Linked DNA regions of Actinoallomurus bryophytorum. The main gene of each other region encodes a partner of the protein of the gene in region 2 in a complex. Links are inferred from orthologs where the notes say so. Each region holds a gene or a part of one and is shown on either strand. Other genes may lie near its edges.

Evidence for each region. The genes of interacting proteins can lie anywhere in the genome.
Region 1: the proteins of dnaB (region 2) and dnaG are in contact, whole or in part, in a crystal structure (PDB 2R6A), measured with the Geobacillus stearothermophilus proteins. The link is inferred for Actinoallomurus bryophytorum from one-to-one orthologs. Residues at the interface, in WP_033016901.1 of Geobacillus stearothermophilus: Ser13, Glu15, Ala16, Gln18, Glu91, Leu92, Asp94, Ala95, Val96, Pro97, Thr98, Ala99, Ala100, Asn101, Tyr104, Tyr105, Ile108; in WP_049624496.1 of Geobacillus stearothermophilus: Lys456, Leu457, Leu458, Pro459, Ala460, Asn463, Ala464, Leu467, Leu535, Leu536, Ile537, Ala538, Gln544, Glu545, Asp548, Tyr549, His552.

What each region holds. Positions count from the first base shown.
Region 1 is NZ_VFOZ01000001.1:364,781-371,742, forward strand. What follows is about bases 1,385-4,333. They hold dnaG (DNA primase), read right to left. Parts: upstream 3,822-4,333; coding sequence 1,947-3,821; downstream 1,385-1,946. Other genes in these bases: rpoD (RNA polymerase sigma factor RpoD), read right to left, coding at 1,385-1,875; FB559_RS01775 (ABC transporter ATP-binding protein), read left to right, coding at 4,046-4,333. Also shown: iron uptake system protein EfeO, read right to left, coding at 1-468; more of rpoD, read right to left, coding at 727-1,384; more of FB559_RS01775, read left to right, coding at 4,334-5,302; FB559_RS01780 (hypothetical protein), read right to left, coding at 5,349-6,962. UniProt on the Escherichia coli protein: RNA polymerase that catalyzes the synthesis of short RNA molecules used as primers for DNA polymerase during DNA replication.
Region 2 is NZ_VFOZ01000001.1:3,252,878-3,259,879, forward strand. The notes cover bases 1,852-4,840. They hold dnaB (replicative DNA helicase), read right to left. Parts: upstream 4,021-4,840; coding sequence 2,683-4,020; downstream 1,852-2,682. Other genes in these bases: FB559_RS15135 (AraC family transcriptional regulator), read left to right, coding at 1,852-2,622; FB559_RS15145 (MATE family efflux transporter), read left to right, coding at 4,358-4,840. Also shown: FB559_RS15120 (DUF6745 domain-containing protein), read left to right, coding at 1-225; FB559_RS15125 (hypothetical protein), read left to right, coding at 236-673; FB559_RS15130 (NAD(P)H-binding protein), read right to left, coding at 746-1,606; more of FB559_RS15135, read left to right, coding at 1,690-1,851; more of FB559_RS15145, read left to right, coding at 4,841-5,674; FB559_RS15150 (TetR/AcrR family transcriptional regulator C-terminal domain-containing protein), read right to left, coding at 5,652-6,272; FB559_RS15155 (FAD-dependent monooxygenase), read left to right, coding at 6,359-7,002. UniProt on the Escherichia coli protein: The main replicative DNA helicase, it participates in initiation and elongation during chromosome replication. Travels ahead of the DNA replisome, separating dsDNA into templates for DNA synthesis.

The DNA of each region.
Region 1 (6,962 bases), 2.9 Mb from region 2 along the record:
GGTCTTGGCGAGGGTGTCGTCCACCTGCGCGCCGATGTAGATCCGGTAGGCCGCGACCGCGGCGTCAAGGCGCGGGTCGGTCGCCTTGCCCTTACCGGTGACCGTGAACGCCTGCGAGGGGCCCTTGCCGGTCATCCCGGCGCTGCAGAGGACCTTGTACGTGCCCGCCTCGAGAGAGACGGTGACCTCCGCGCCGGTACCGGGGCCGATGTTCTCGCGCTCCGAGACGATCTTGCCGTCCGGAGCGAGGATCTCCAGCTCGTTGACCTGCGAACCATTGTTCGTCATCTTGAACGTCGTCGCACCGGCCGCACCGGTCTTGGCACCGACCTCACACGACGAGTCGGTCGCGGTGACCTTGATGGCGGCGTCCTTACCGGACGCGGCGTCGTCCTTCCCACACGCCGACAGCACCGAAAGTGAGACGAAGACGGCGCTCGCGGTGGCGAGCAAATGGACAGGACGCATGAGATCTCCAGCAGACGACGTGAATCGGGTTAGGGGGTCCTTAGTTAGCCTAGGCGTGCCTAACTTAGCCTTACCTAACCTCATCCCGTCAAGCCACCCACGCGTGCGACTTTGTGACCCTTCCCACCACCTGCCCCCCGCGCGGGCACTCTGACCTCGGACTTCACGGTCCGGGCAAGCGAACACCCGCGCACCCCGACCGGCACGCGGGTGTATCGGCGGGCCCGGCACTCTGGCGAGCGCCGGCCCACGGTCGCTCTACTCGAGATACTCCCGCAACATCTGGGCCCGCGTCGGGTGGCGCAGCTTGGCCAGCGTCTTGGACTCGATCTGGCGGATGCGCTCGCGCGTCACCCCGAACTCCCGGCCGACCTCTTCGAGGGTGCGCGGATGTCCGTCCGTCAGGCCGAAGCGCAGCTGGATGATCCGCTGCTCCCGGTCCGACAGCGACCCCAGGATGCCGTCGAGCTGGTCCTGGAGCAGGATGAACGCCGCCGCCTCGATGGGGACGACCGCATCGGCGTCCTCGATGAAATCCCCGAGATCGGAGTCCTCCTCTCCGATCGGGGACTGCAGGGAGACGGGTTCTTGGGCGACGCGCTGGATCTCGACCACGCGCTCGGGGGAAAGGCCCATCTCCAGGCCGATCTCGTCGGGCGAGGGTTCCCTGCCGAGGTCCTGGTGGAGCTGGCGCTGCACGCGCACCAGCTTGTTGATGGTCTCCACCATGTGGACCGGAATCCGGATGGTCCGGGCCTGGTCGGCGATCGCTCGCGTGATCGCCTGGCGGATCCACCAGGTCGCATAGGTAGAGAACTTGTAGCCCTTGGTGTAGTCGAATTTCTCGACGGCACGTATCAGCCCGAGATTCCCCTCCTGGATGAGATCGAGGAACAGCATTCCGCGACCGACATAACGCTTGGCGATGGATACCACCAGGCGCAGGTTGGCCTCGATCAGTCGTTGCTTCGCCCGCACTCCGTCGCGGGCGAGCAGTTCGAGATCGGTTCTTTCACCGGGGGTGATGATGACCGCTCTGGCCACCTTCTCCTCGGCGAACAGTCCCGCCTCGATCGATTTCGCGAGTTCGACTTCCTCTTCTGCCGTGAGTAGCGGCACGCGGCCGATTTCTCGCAGATAGATACGGACCAGATCGCTAGTCGGCGCACGCCTGGAGAGGTCATCTCCGTCGACGCGCGCCGAGTCCTCGTGTCCGCTGTGCGACTCGAGGACTTCGACACCTTGCTCTCCCAGTATCCGGACGACTCGATCCATCGAGTCGGCCGGCAGGTCAGAGCGGTCGATCGCGGCAGCCACGTCGTCGACGGTTATTCCGACGCCGCGCTCTCTGCCACGTGCGACAAGATCCGCCACCTGCTCAACCGATGGCGTCTCGCTTGGCAGCACCGAAGGGCCCACGATGACAGTGTGCGTCAAGGTGCCCGCGTAACGGGGGACCTATTTTTCGGCCCCGCCCGTCACAAGGTCCCGATCCCTCGCTCCCGCAACGCGTGTCTCTGCTGTTCAAGAGCCATGAGGTCCCCGAACATGCGGTTGTACTGCTCTTGGTTCTCGACCGGATTCAGCCGTCCTAGTTTGGACTGCAGCTTCGCGATCTCCCGAGTGACCTGCACTTCCAGCAATCTGGACAACTGAGATAGCGCATAACGGTCATCCGGAAGTCCGTTGTAACGCAACGGCTCCACCGCGAGACCGGTGATCAGGTCCTTGACCTCGTCGTTCGGCGCGGCCTCGCGCAGCCGGCCGGCCCATTCCGGTCCGGTCGCGGCGGCCGTGCCGCCGAGCTCGGCGATCAGCTGGCGTACGGCGGCGTGGCCGGGGACGGTCAGAGCCTCGGCGGGAATGGCGTCGAAGCCCGGCCCGAGGAGTGCCGGCCGCTGCACCGCGAGCTTGAGCGTCTCGCGCTCGACCCGCACGATCGGGTCGTTCGGGTCATGGGTGGGTGCCACCGGCGGCGTACGCGGCGCCTCCGGGGCGTCGGACCGGCGGCCACGGGTGTCGCCGCGCCGGCGGGTGGCGTGGTCGCGTACCCGTTGGAGCACGAACTGCTCGTCCAGGAAGCCGGTCCACTTGTCCAGGTCGATGGCGTACCGGTCGCGCATGCCGCGGTCGCGGATCCCCGCGATGATCGGCGAGGCGGCGTCGATGGCGGCGAGGCGGCCCTCGGTCGTGTCGAGGTCGTACTTTTCGATGGTCGCGCGGATCGCGAACCTGAACAGCGGCACCCGGGAGGCGACCAGGTCGCGCACCGCGGCGTCGCCGTGCTTCATCCGCAGGTCGCACGGGTCGAGCCCGTCCGGCTGCACGGCCACGAACGTCTGTGCGGCGAACTTGTGCTCGGACTCGAACGCCCGCAGCGCCGCCTTCTGGCCCGCCGCGTCACCGTCGAAGGTGAAGATGACCTCGCCGCTCGCCTCGTCCTGGTCCATCAGGAGCCGGCGAAGGATCTTGATGTGCTCCTCGCCGAACGACGTGCCGGACGTGGCGATGGCCGTGCCGACACCGGCCAGATGGCAGGCCATGACGTCGGTGTAGCCCTCGACGATGACGGCCTGCCGCCGTCGGGCGATCTCCTTTTTGGCCAGGTCGGCGCCGTACAGCACCGACCCCTTCTTGAACAGCGGGGTCTCGGGGGTGTTGAGGTACTTCGGGCCGTCGTCGCGCTCCTCGAGCCGGCGGGCGCCGAACCCGACCACGTCGCCGGTGAGGTCGCGGATCGGCCAGATCAGCCGCCCGCGGAACCGGTCGATCGGCCCGCGCCGTCCCTGGCTCGCCAGCCCGCCGGTGATCAGCTCCTTGTCGCTGAAGCCACGACCGCGCAGATGGCCGACCAGCGCCTCCCATTCGTTCGGCGCGTAGCCGACGCCGAACCGCGCCGCCTCCTCGCGGCCGAACCCGCGCTCGGACAGGAACCTGCGGCCGATCTCCGCGGCGGGGGTCATGAGCTGCTCGGCGTAGTATTCCGCGGCCGCCCGGTGCGCCTCGACGAGCCGGGTGCGCTCGCCCTTCTGCCGTCCGGGGACGTAGCCGCCCTCGGTGTAGCGGAGCTGGATGCCGGCCTTGCTCGCGAGGTGCTCGATCGCCTCGGCGAAGGACAGGTGGTCGATCTTCTGGATGAAAGCGATCGCGTCGCCGCCCTCGCCGCAGCCGAAGCAGTGCCAGAGGCCGTTCGAGACATTGAAGGAGGGCGACTTTTCGTCGTGGAACGGGCAAAGGCCCTTCAGCGCACCGCCTCCGGCGTTGCGAAGCTGGACGTATTCCCCCACGACCGAGTCGATCGGCGACCGTTCGCGTACGAGGGCGATGTCTTCATCGCGGATCCGGCCTGCCACGTCGGCAGTCTAGTCGCGTCCCACCACGGCCGAGGCCGACTGTGACCATTGGCGTTCACTGGACAAATCATGGACATACACGGTGTACTGGCTCAACTTCGGCGGGCTATCGCAGATCCCGTCGATGCCTTGTCATCGGGTGTCTCGGGGGGACCCAGACGAGCAGCAATCCCGCACGCGGCGGTCGTCTGCGCTGACCTCCGCAGTAGCACGAGGTGTCAGCGATGACCGAAGTCGTCCTAGACGCGGTGAACAAGGTATATCCGGATGGCTTTCACGCGGTCCGTGATCTGACCTTGCGCGTGCCCGACGGGGAGCTGTTCGTCCTGCTCGGCCCGTCCGGATGCGGAAAGTCGACGGTCCTGCGCATGGTCGCCGGGCTGGAGGAGATCACCTCGGGCAGCCTGTGGCTCAGCGGCCGGCTCGCCAACCACCTGCCGCCGCGCGACCGCGACCTCGCCATGGTCTTTCAGAACGGGGCGCTGTACCCGCACCGCAACGTACGCGGCAACATCTCCTTCCCGCTGGAGGTCGCGGGCGAGAACGCCGCCGACTCCCACGAGCGCATCATCGAGCTGTCACGTGCGCTCGGCATCGAGGAGACGCTCAACCGGCTGCCCTCGACGCTGTCCGGTGGCCAGCGCCAGCGGGTCGCGATGGGGCGGGCGCTGATCAGGCAGCCCGGGATCTTCCTCATGGACGAGCCGCTGTCCAACCTCGACGCCGGCCTGCGTACCGAGCTGCGAATGGAGATCGGCGCGCTCGTCCGCTCCGTCGGCGTGACCACTCTCTATGTCACGCACGACCAGACCGAGGCGCTGACCCTCGCCGACCGCGTCGCCATCCTGCGGCGCGGCATCCTGCAGGACGTCGGCACACCGCAGCAGGTCTACGACGACCCGGCCACGACGTTCACCGCGGCGTTCCTGAGCGCCCCGCCGATCAACCTCGTACGCGCCTCGGTCCGCGCCGACCAGAACGACGGGGTCCGGCTCGGCATCGGCGGCCAGGAACTCCACATGCCGTGGTCGGACCCGCGGGCGACGGCGCTGGTCTCCCGGCACGGCTCGTCCGTCACGCTCGGCATCCGCGCGGACGCCCTGCGCCCCGACCCCGACGGGCAGATCTCGGGGCGGGTGCGCGCCCTGGAGTTCCACGGGCACGAATGGCTGGCGCACGTCGAGGCGGGCGTGGCGCTGGTCGACACCGAGGCGTTCCGCGACGACGAGCCGCAGCAGACCGGGCAGGAGGGCGAGCCGGGGCTGCTGCGCCGGTTCCTGCGCACGACCGGGATCGTCGCCGAGGAGGCTCCGGCCGCACCCGTCCCGCACGGCGGCGTCCACCGCCGGTCCGACCTCGTCTTCCGGCTGGAGTCGCGGTCCGGGATCTCGGTCGGCGAGACCATACGCCTGTCCATCGACGCCGAGCGCATGCTGCTGTTCGGCGAGGACGGCCGGCGCGTGGACAAGGTCGAGCGCTGACACCCGCCCGCCGGCGGGGAGACTCGCGGCCCTGGCCGCGCCGCGGTCACGGCGCGGACCCGTTCCGGCGGCGTAGCTCGTCGGCGAACGCGCCGAGGCAGTTCGCCAGCTCGCGGTCGCTCAGCTCCCCCGGCGACCTGCCGCAGCCGGTCACGGTCCTGTCCCGCGCGGGCGGCGTGCCGGACACGTTCACCGTGCGCGGGCTGATGCGCCCGGTGATGGACAGGTCGACGTAGAACTCCGTCAGCCCACGGCGCACGCCGTACACGCGCCACATGTCGCCGCCGAGCGGAGTGAACTCCTCCAGCCGCCCGCCGGTGTTGAGGAACGTCGGGTCGACGCCGCGTACGGCGTCGGTCGCCTTGTTCGTCAGCGCGTTGAGGTTGGCCACGTTCGGGTCGCCGTCGGGCAGGACGTACAGGTCCATGCCGTTGAGGCGGCCATTGGCGGCGGTGTCGGCCGGGGACACGGCGTAGGCGATGAACGCCTGCGACTTGGACGCCCTCGGCGTCAGCGGGGTGACGTAGTACAGGTGGTGGTCGGGGGCGCGCAGCAGGTACTCGGTGGTGTTGGCGCCCTGCACGTCGTCCACGGTGGGCTTGAACCCGAACGACGCGCGGGATCGCCACTTGCGGCCGGCCGCCCACTCGGTGGCCTCGCGCTGCTTCTCGGCCAGGCTGTCGGGGTAGGCGGGTCCGGGCAGCTCGCCCGCCCGGACCGCGGGCCGGTAGGCGACGTGAACACCGTGGTCGCCGGTCAGCACCAGCACGCCGGCGGCGGTCATCGCGGTGCGGTTCTTGTAGGCGACCTGCCGGGTGACCGGGACGACGATGACCGGGTTCGCGCCCTGGCAGTAGCCCCAGACGTCGTCCTCGTCCCACAGCAGGTCGGGATACTTCTCGCCGAGCCAGTTCCCCAGGCTGTTGCCGCGCGCGCCGTGGAAGGCCCGGTCGAAGGAGCCCGGGGCGAAGCGGCACGCGACCTTGACGGTGTTGGACGCGCCGTCCCAGGAGGCGATGCCGTAGGTCGGGGTGGCCTTTCCTGACCCGTCCAGGACCGCGGTCCAAAGGCCCGGCCCGCCCTTGCGGCCGGGCTGCGGGGGCGCACCGTACAGATAGGTGAGGGTGTCCTCCCAGAAGTCGACCTTCGGGGCGGGCGAACCGGCGTGCGCCATCATCTGCTGTGCCGAGGCGTAGGAGGACGTGCGGCCCTCCCAGGAGGCGATGCCGGGCAGCTTGCCGACCTGAACGCAGGCCGGCACGTCGGCGGCGCTGCGGTAGGCGCACCCGCGGTCGTTCTTCCGCGCCCCGCGCATGAGGTACGCGAGCGAGGCGGGAGGGCTCGCGCCGTCGGTGATGTGCCAGGTCGTGGCGCGGTTGTAGTACCGGCCCCCGTCCTTGTCGTTGTCCCATACCGCGCGGACGAACGGCACGGCCAGGACCCCGATGGCGGCGATGACGGCGATGGTGGCGACGGCCCCCGAGCCACGGGGCGCGGGTCCGGAACCGGTGACGATGACGGCGGTGCCGATGAGCCCGACCGCGACCCACAGCCAGAACAGGGCGGTGGGCGGGGCGAGGAGGCCGCCGGGCAGCCACTGCCGCCGCACGAGGACGAGCCGCCACCACTGCGACCAGGTCCCCATGCCCGGCAGGCCGTA
Region 2 (7,002 bases):
GCCTCCGCGCCGGACCCTGGCAATCCGGACTCGCAGCTCCACCTCTATGACATGCGCAAGGAGACCAGGGTGCTCCTCGCGGTCAACGGCTCCCTCGAACGTGACGGCCGCCGCCGCCGGTACGGCCTGACCGTGCCGGGCTTCCTCAATGACCCGATCGCCGCCGCCGGCTGGACCTACGGGCTGTCCGCCGAGCAGTACTCCCTTCTTCTCCGCCGAACCTGAGGTGACCTTCATGACTGTGACTCTTGGCTCCCTTTCCGAACAGACCGGCCTCGCCGTGCTCGACCATCTCGAGCGGTCGGTGAGCATCCCCGTCGTCGACGGGCTTCAGGCCCAGGGCGACCTCATCGTCATCCCGTACTCCGTGATCGCCTCGTCGGTACGGCTCTGGCCGACGGCCGTCTGGACGAGCGTCCCCTCCGAAGGAGTCGAGCTGCTCCGCGGCGCGGCCGGGGGCAACCCGCACACGCTGGTCGCCGAGCCGGGCACGTGCCGGTGGACGACCACGATGACGGACGCCGACGGCCTCGCGATCGGCGCCTTCGATGCCTCGGCCGTCGTCTACCTGCTCCACCCGGAACACGGTGCCACCGGCTGCGCGCCGGGCACGTATGTCGTCCGCCGCCAGCGCGAGCGGGAAGGACAGCGGGCGCGCCTCGTCGCGGACTGATCGCGGCTCATGTGGGGGGCCGGCCGCGGCAGGGCGCATGGGGGCCCCTGCCGCGGCCGGTCCGCTGTGGGCCTACCGGGAGGCCCCGGTCGCCGGCCGGTTCCAGTGGCCCGCGGCGGCGGTCTCGGCGACGTAGTCCTCGAATGGCCTGGGTGGCCGGCCGAGGGCCCGTTCCACGCCGTCAGAGACCGGGGCGCCCCGGCCGTCGCGGATGGCCACGTGGAGGCCGGTGAGCAGCCGGGCGACGTCGACGGGGACGCCGTGGGCGACCTGGCGCTCGGTGAAGACCTCGGGGTCGACGTCGACGTGACGGATCGCGCGCCCGGTGGCCTTGCCGATGAGGTCGGCCGCCTCGCCGAAGCCGATCGCCCGCGGGCCGGTCAGCTGGTAGGTCTGGCCGCCATGGCGGTCCTCGGTCAGCGCCGACGCGGCGACCTCGGCGATGTCCTCGGCGTCGACGAACGGCGTGCACCCGTCACCGGTGGGCAGGGACAGGGTCCCGGCGAGGACCTGTGGCAGCCAGAAGGTCTCACCGAAGTTCTGCGAGAACCAGTCCGGTCGCAGGATGGTCCATTCGACACCGGAGCCGCGTACGGCCTGTTCGGCGGCCTTGAGGGGATGACTGTCGTCGGCCGCACCGACGCCGTGGGCCGACAGCAGGACCAGCCGCCGTACTCCCGCTGCGACCGCCGCGGCCACGAATCTGGGAACGCGCGACCGGCCGTCGGTGTCCGTCCGCAGGCGGGGTTCCAGGACATAGGCGGCGGTGACTCCGTCGAGCGCGGGCGCCCAGGTCGCCGGGTCGTCCAGGTCGAGGGGGATGTCGGCGCCGGTGCGGGACGCCGTCCGTACAGGCCGGCCGCCGGCCTGAAGACGCCGGGCGATGCGGCGGCCGGTCGTGCCGGTGCCGCCGAGGATGAGAGTGTTCTTCACATCTCCCAGAGAACTCTCGGACTCAAAGACGATCCATGGGAGAATGTCGTCAATACATTTGTGATCGTCTACCGGTGGGTGGCGTGGACGTTCTGAGCGACCTGCTGCACCGGGCCCGCGCCCGAAACGCACCGGTCAGGCAGCTGATCCAGCGACCGCCGTGGTCGCTCACCTTCGCCGACGCTCCTCCGCTGACGGTCATGGCCACGCTCGGCGGCCACGCCTCGATCCGGCTCGACGACGCCGCGGCCGTGCGTCTCGCCGCCGGTGACATCGCCCTCATCAGCACCGTCGGCCGGTACACGATCGCCGACGACCCATCCACCCCACCCCAGGTCGTCATCCGGGGACAGAGGAAATACGTCGTCGGCGGAGACGATGAGGTGGCGACGGAGCGAAGTCTGGCCCCCCGCACGTACGGCGACGGTCTGCCGGGGGCCACGATCATGCTCCGGGGCGCTTACGAACTCCGCGGCGACGTGGGCGACCGCCTGCTGGACATGCTCCCGCCGCTGGCAATCGTGCCCGCCGGGCCGCGGACCCGTGCGGCGCTGGATCTGCTCGCCACCGAGGTCGCCTGTGACGAACCCGGTCAGGACGCCATCCTCGACCGGCTACTGGACTTCGTGCTCGTGCTGGCATTGCGAGCATGGTGCGCCAGGCCGGAGTCGGCGCCCGCCTGGTATCGGGCGCTGGCCGATCCCGCCATCGGCGACGCGCTGCGCTTCCTGCATGCCGATCCCGCCCACCGGTGGACGGTCGCCGCACTGGCCGCCGAGGTCGGCATGTCCCGCGCCGCCTTCGCCGCACGCTTCACCGGGCTGGTCGGCGAGCCTCCGCTCACCTACCTCACCGGCTGGCGGATGACCTTGGCGGCGGACCTGCTCCGCGACACCGAGGCGACCATCGCCACCGTGGCCCGCAAGGTCGGCTACGAGGACGCCTTCGCCTTCAGCGTGGCGTTCAAACGCGCCCGCGGCGTCACCCCCTCGGCCTGGCGCCGGCAGGTGCGCTGACTCCGCATCGCGTGGACCACCGGCGCGGTATCGGACCGGGCCGCAGGCCGTGCGTCCTCGTCAGTGGGCCATGTCGACGAAGCGGCTGTAGTGGCCCTGGAAGGCGACCGTGACCGTCGCGGTGGGGCCGTTACGGTGCTTGGCCACGATCAGGTCCGCCTCACCCGCGCGCGGGGACTCCTTCTCGTACGCGTCCTCACGGTGCAACAGGATCACAACGTCGGCATCTTGCTCAATTGACCCAGACTCACGCAAGTCGGACACCATCGGTTTCTTGTCCGTGCGTTGCTCGGGACCTCGGTTGAGCTGGGAGAGGGCGATGACCGGGACCTCCAGCTCCTTGGCGAGGAGCTTCAACGACCGGGAGAACTCCGAGACCTCGACCTGGCGGCTTTCGACGCGCTTACCGGACTGCATCAGCTGCAGATAGTCGATGATGACCATGCGCAGGTCGTGCTGCTGCTTGAGGCGGCGGCACTTGGCCCTGATCTCCATCATCGACATGTTGGGTGAGTCGTCGATGAACAGCGGCGCCTCGGCGACCTCGCTCATCCGGCGGGCCAGGCGGGTCCAGTCCTCGTCGTTCATCGAGCCCGAGCGCATCGCGTGCAGCGCGACCCGCGCCTCCGCCGACAGCAGGCGCATGGTGATCTCGTTGCGCCCCATTTCGAGGCTGAAGACCACCGTGGCGAGCTGATGCTTGATCGCCGCCGCCCGTGCCAGGTCCAGTGCAAGTGTTGACTTACCGATGGCGGGCCTGGCCGCGATGATGACCATCTGGCCGGGGTGCAGGCCGTTGGTCAGGGCGTCCAGGTCGGTGAAGCCGGTGGGGACGCCGACCATCTGGCCGCCGCGGCTGCCGATGGCCTCGATCTCGTCCAGGGCGCCCGGCATGATGTCGCTCAGCGGGGCGTAGTCCTCGCCGGTGCGCTTGTCGGCGATCGCGTACACCTCGGCCTGGGCGCGGTCGAGCAGGTCGTCCGCGTCGGCGCCGTCGGTGCTGTAGCCGAGCTGGGCGATGCGGGTGCCCACCTCGACCAGCCGCCGGAGGATGGCCTTCTCCTCGACGATCTTCGCGTAGTAACCGGCGTTGGCCGCCGTGGGAACCGAGGCGACCAGGGTGTGGAGGTAGGGCGCGTCGCCGATGCGGCTGAGCTCGCCGCGCTTGAGCAGCTCGTCCTTGATGGTGATGGCGTCGACCGGGTCGCCCCGGCCGTACAGGTCGAGGATGCGGTCGTAGACGGTCTGGTGTGCCGGCCGGTAGAAGTCGCGGCTCTGGAGCAGCTCGATGACCTCGGCGACGGAGTTTTGGGAGATCAGCATGCTGCCGAGCACGCACTGCTCGGCCGCCAGGTCGTGGGGCGGCGTGCGCTCGAACTCGCGCTCGTGGGATGACATCTCGGTGACACTCACATCCGCACCCCCCGTCGCCCCAACCGCTCACATCCTCCACGTCTATCTCACCGCTACGACAGTTTGGGTGCTGTGCGGCCCGTACGCAAAGGCGGCTGTGGAGCCCGCTGTGGACGGCCTGTGCAACACGCCGACACGGCTGTGCACAGCGCCTGTGGACAGCCTGTGGATTTCTCTGTCACCTCGCCGAATTACCTGCTTGAGCTGCGGAAACGCCGTCCACCACCTGTGAGTTGAAGAAACCACAGACGCCCGTCATCCACAGGTCGCCCACAGTGCCCGGTAAGCGACCGCTGTCGCCGGTGCCCTACGGTTTCGAGTCATGGCACTTCGGCACCCGCACGACCCGGAGATCCTGCGCCTCGCACTCCCGGCGTTCGGGGCGCTCGTGGCCGAGCCGCTGTTCCTGCTGACGGATTCGGCGATCATCGGTCATCTGGGCACGGTCCCCCTCGGCGCGCTCGGCGTCGCCGGTCAGATCCTGTCGACGTTCGTGAGCCTGTGCATCTTCCTCGCGTACACCACCACGGCGTCCGTCGCGCGGCAGATCGGCGCCGGGAACGTACGGGAGGCCGTCCGGCAGGGTGTCGACGGCATCTGGCTCGCCGCGGTCATCGGAGTGCTGATCATCGCGGTGGGCTGGCCGCTCACGCCGGCCCTCGTCGACGCCTTCGGCGCGTCGGCTTCGGTGGCGCCGCAGGCGGAGACCTACCTTCACATCAGCCTCTTCGGCGTACCGGGCATGCTCATCGTGCTGGCCGGCACCGGCGTGCTGCGCGGCATGCAGGACACCCGTACGCCGCTGTACGTCTCTGTCGGCATGTTCGCGCTCAACGGCGCCCTGGGCGCGCTGTTCGTGCTCGGCCTCGGCTGGGGCATCGCCGGTTCCGCCTGGGGGACCGTGCTCGCGCAGACGGGCGGAGCGGTCCTGTACGCCGCCGCGGTCGCGCGCGGCGCCCGGCGTCACGGCGCGCCGCTGCGGCCGGACGCCAAGGGGCTGCGGGCATCGACGAGCGCCGGCTTCAACCTGATGATCCGCACGCTGAGCCTGCGGGTCGTCCTGGTCATCGGCACGGCCGTGGCGGCGCGCATGGGCGACGTCCAGATCGCCGCCCACCAGATCGCCTCGAACGTCTGGTCGCTGCTGGCCTTCGCGCTGGATGCCATCGCGATCGCCGGGCAGGCCATCACCGGCCGCTACCTCGGCGCCGAGGACGTGGCGGGCGCCCGGGCGGCCACCCGGCGGATGATCGAGTGGGGGATCGCGTCCGGCGTGGTGTTCGCCCTGCTCGTCCTGGCCGGCCGGCCGTGGCTGCCGGCGGTGTTCACCTCCGACCCGGCGGTACGTTCGCAGCTGCTGGCCGCCCTCATCGTGGTGGCGCTGCTCGAACCCATCGCGGGTGTGGTGTTCGTGCTGGACGGCGTTCTGATCGGCGCCGGTGACCAGGCGTACCTCGCGGTGGCGGGTGTCATCCAGACGGCGGCGTTCCTGCCCGTCGCCTGGCTCGTGCACGTCTACGGCGGCGGGCTGGTCGCCCTCTGGCTCGCGATCGGGGTGTGGATGGCCGCCCGCCTGATCACGCTCGGCCTGCGCGCGCGCAACGACGCGTGGCTGGTTACCGGGGCCGTACGGCGCTGAGCTGGGCGCGCATACCGTCGAGCATCCTCTGCAGGCCGTACTCGAACAGGGTGTCGCGGTCGAGTGCGACCGCTCCGCCGGCGGCGAGAAGGGGGAGCTCGCCGGGATCAAGGGCGGGTGGCGCGTCGTCCTCGCGTTCGGGGTCGGCCTGCTCGTCCAGGGCGAAGCCGCTCACGTAGTGCCCGAGGACGATGATGGCGCGTACCGCGTCCTGGGGGTCGAACCCCGCCTCGACCAGCACGCTCAGGGTGCGCTCGATGCGCGGCAGGCTGTCGGCGGTGGGCCGGTTGCCGGCGGCGAGCCGCGCGCCGTCGCGGTGGGCCAGCATCGTGCGGCGGCGTATCCGCATCCCCTCGGCGAGCCACTCGTCCCAGGACTGGCCGGGCTCGGGACGCCCGCTGGAGCCGCGGTCGGCGCGTTCGACGGCGGCGGCGGCGAGGTGGTCGAGAAGGTCCTGTTTGCTGGCGAAGTGCCAGTACAGGGCCGGCGCCTGGACGCCGAGCTCCTTGGCCAGCCGTCGTAGCGACAGGCCGTCGAGCCCGACCTCGTCGATGAGGCGCAGGGCGGTGTCCAGCACGGTCTCGCGATCGAGGGCCATCCTCGCCTCCCTTCTCCGCTTGACAATTTAACACCGTTCAATCAACCTTAACGACGTTAAGGACTTAACACCGTTAAGGGGGCATCATGAAGTACGACGTGGTCATCTCGGGAGGGGGCCCGATCGGGCTGTTCCTCGCCTGCGAGCTGCGGGCGCACGGGGTCAGTACGGTCGTGCTGGAGCGCCGGTCCGGGATCGACCCGACGCTCAAGGCCGGCGGGGTGAGCGGCCGGGGCGCGGACATCCTCACTCGGAGGGGCATCGTCGATCTCCTCGGCCCGCTGCCGACGATCGCCGACCTCATGGGCGACCGAAAGCCCGGTGGCGAAGGTCCGCGAGCAGGCGCCGCACGGGGCTCTCTGCCCACGGGGCACTTCGCGGGGCTCTGGATCCTGCGCGGCGGATCGTCCTCGTCCACCGCGCTGATCTTCGCTCAGCAGCAGCGGGTCGAGGAGGTCCTGGAGAAGCGCGCGGTCGAGCTCGGCGTCGACGTACGCCGCGGTCACACCGTCGTCGGGCTGGACCAGGACGACTCCGGCGTCACGGTCGCGGTCGAGGGACCGCGAGGGCCGTACGACCTGCATACGGAATGGCTGGTCGGCTGCGATGGAGGGCGCAGCGCCGTGCGCAAGATGGCGGGCTTCGCCTTCCCGGGCCTGGACGGAGTGATCACCGGGCGCCAGGCTCTCGCCGACTTCGATGACCCGGACTTCTTCCCGATGGGCTGGCA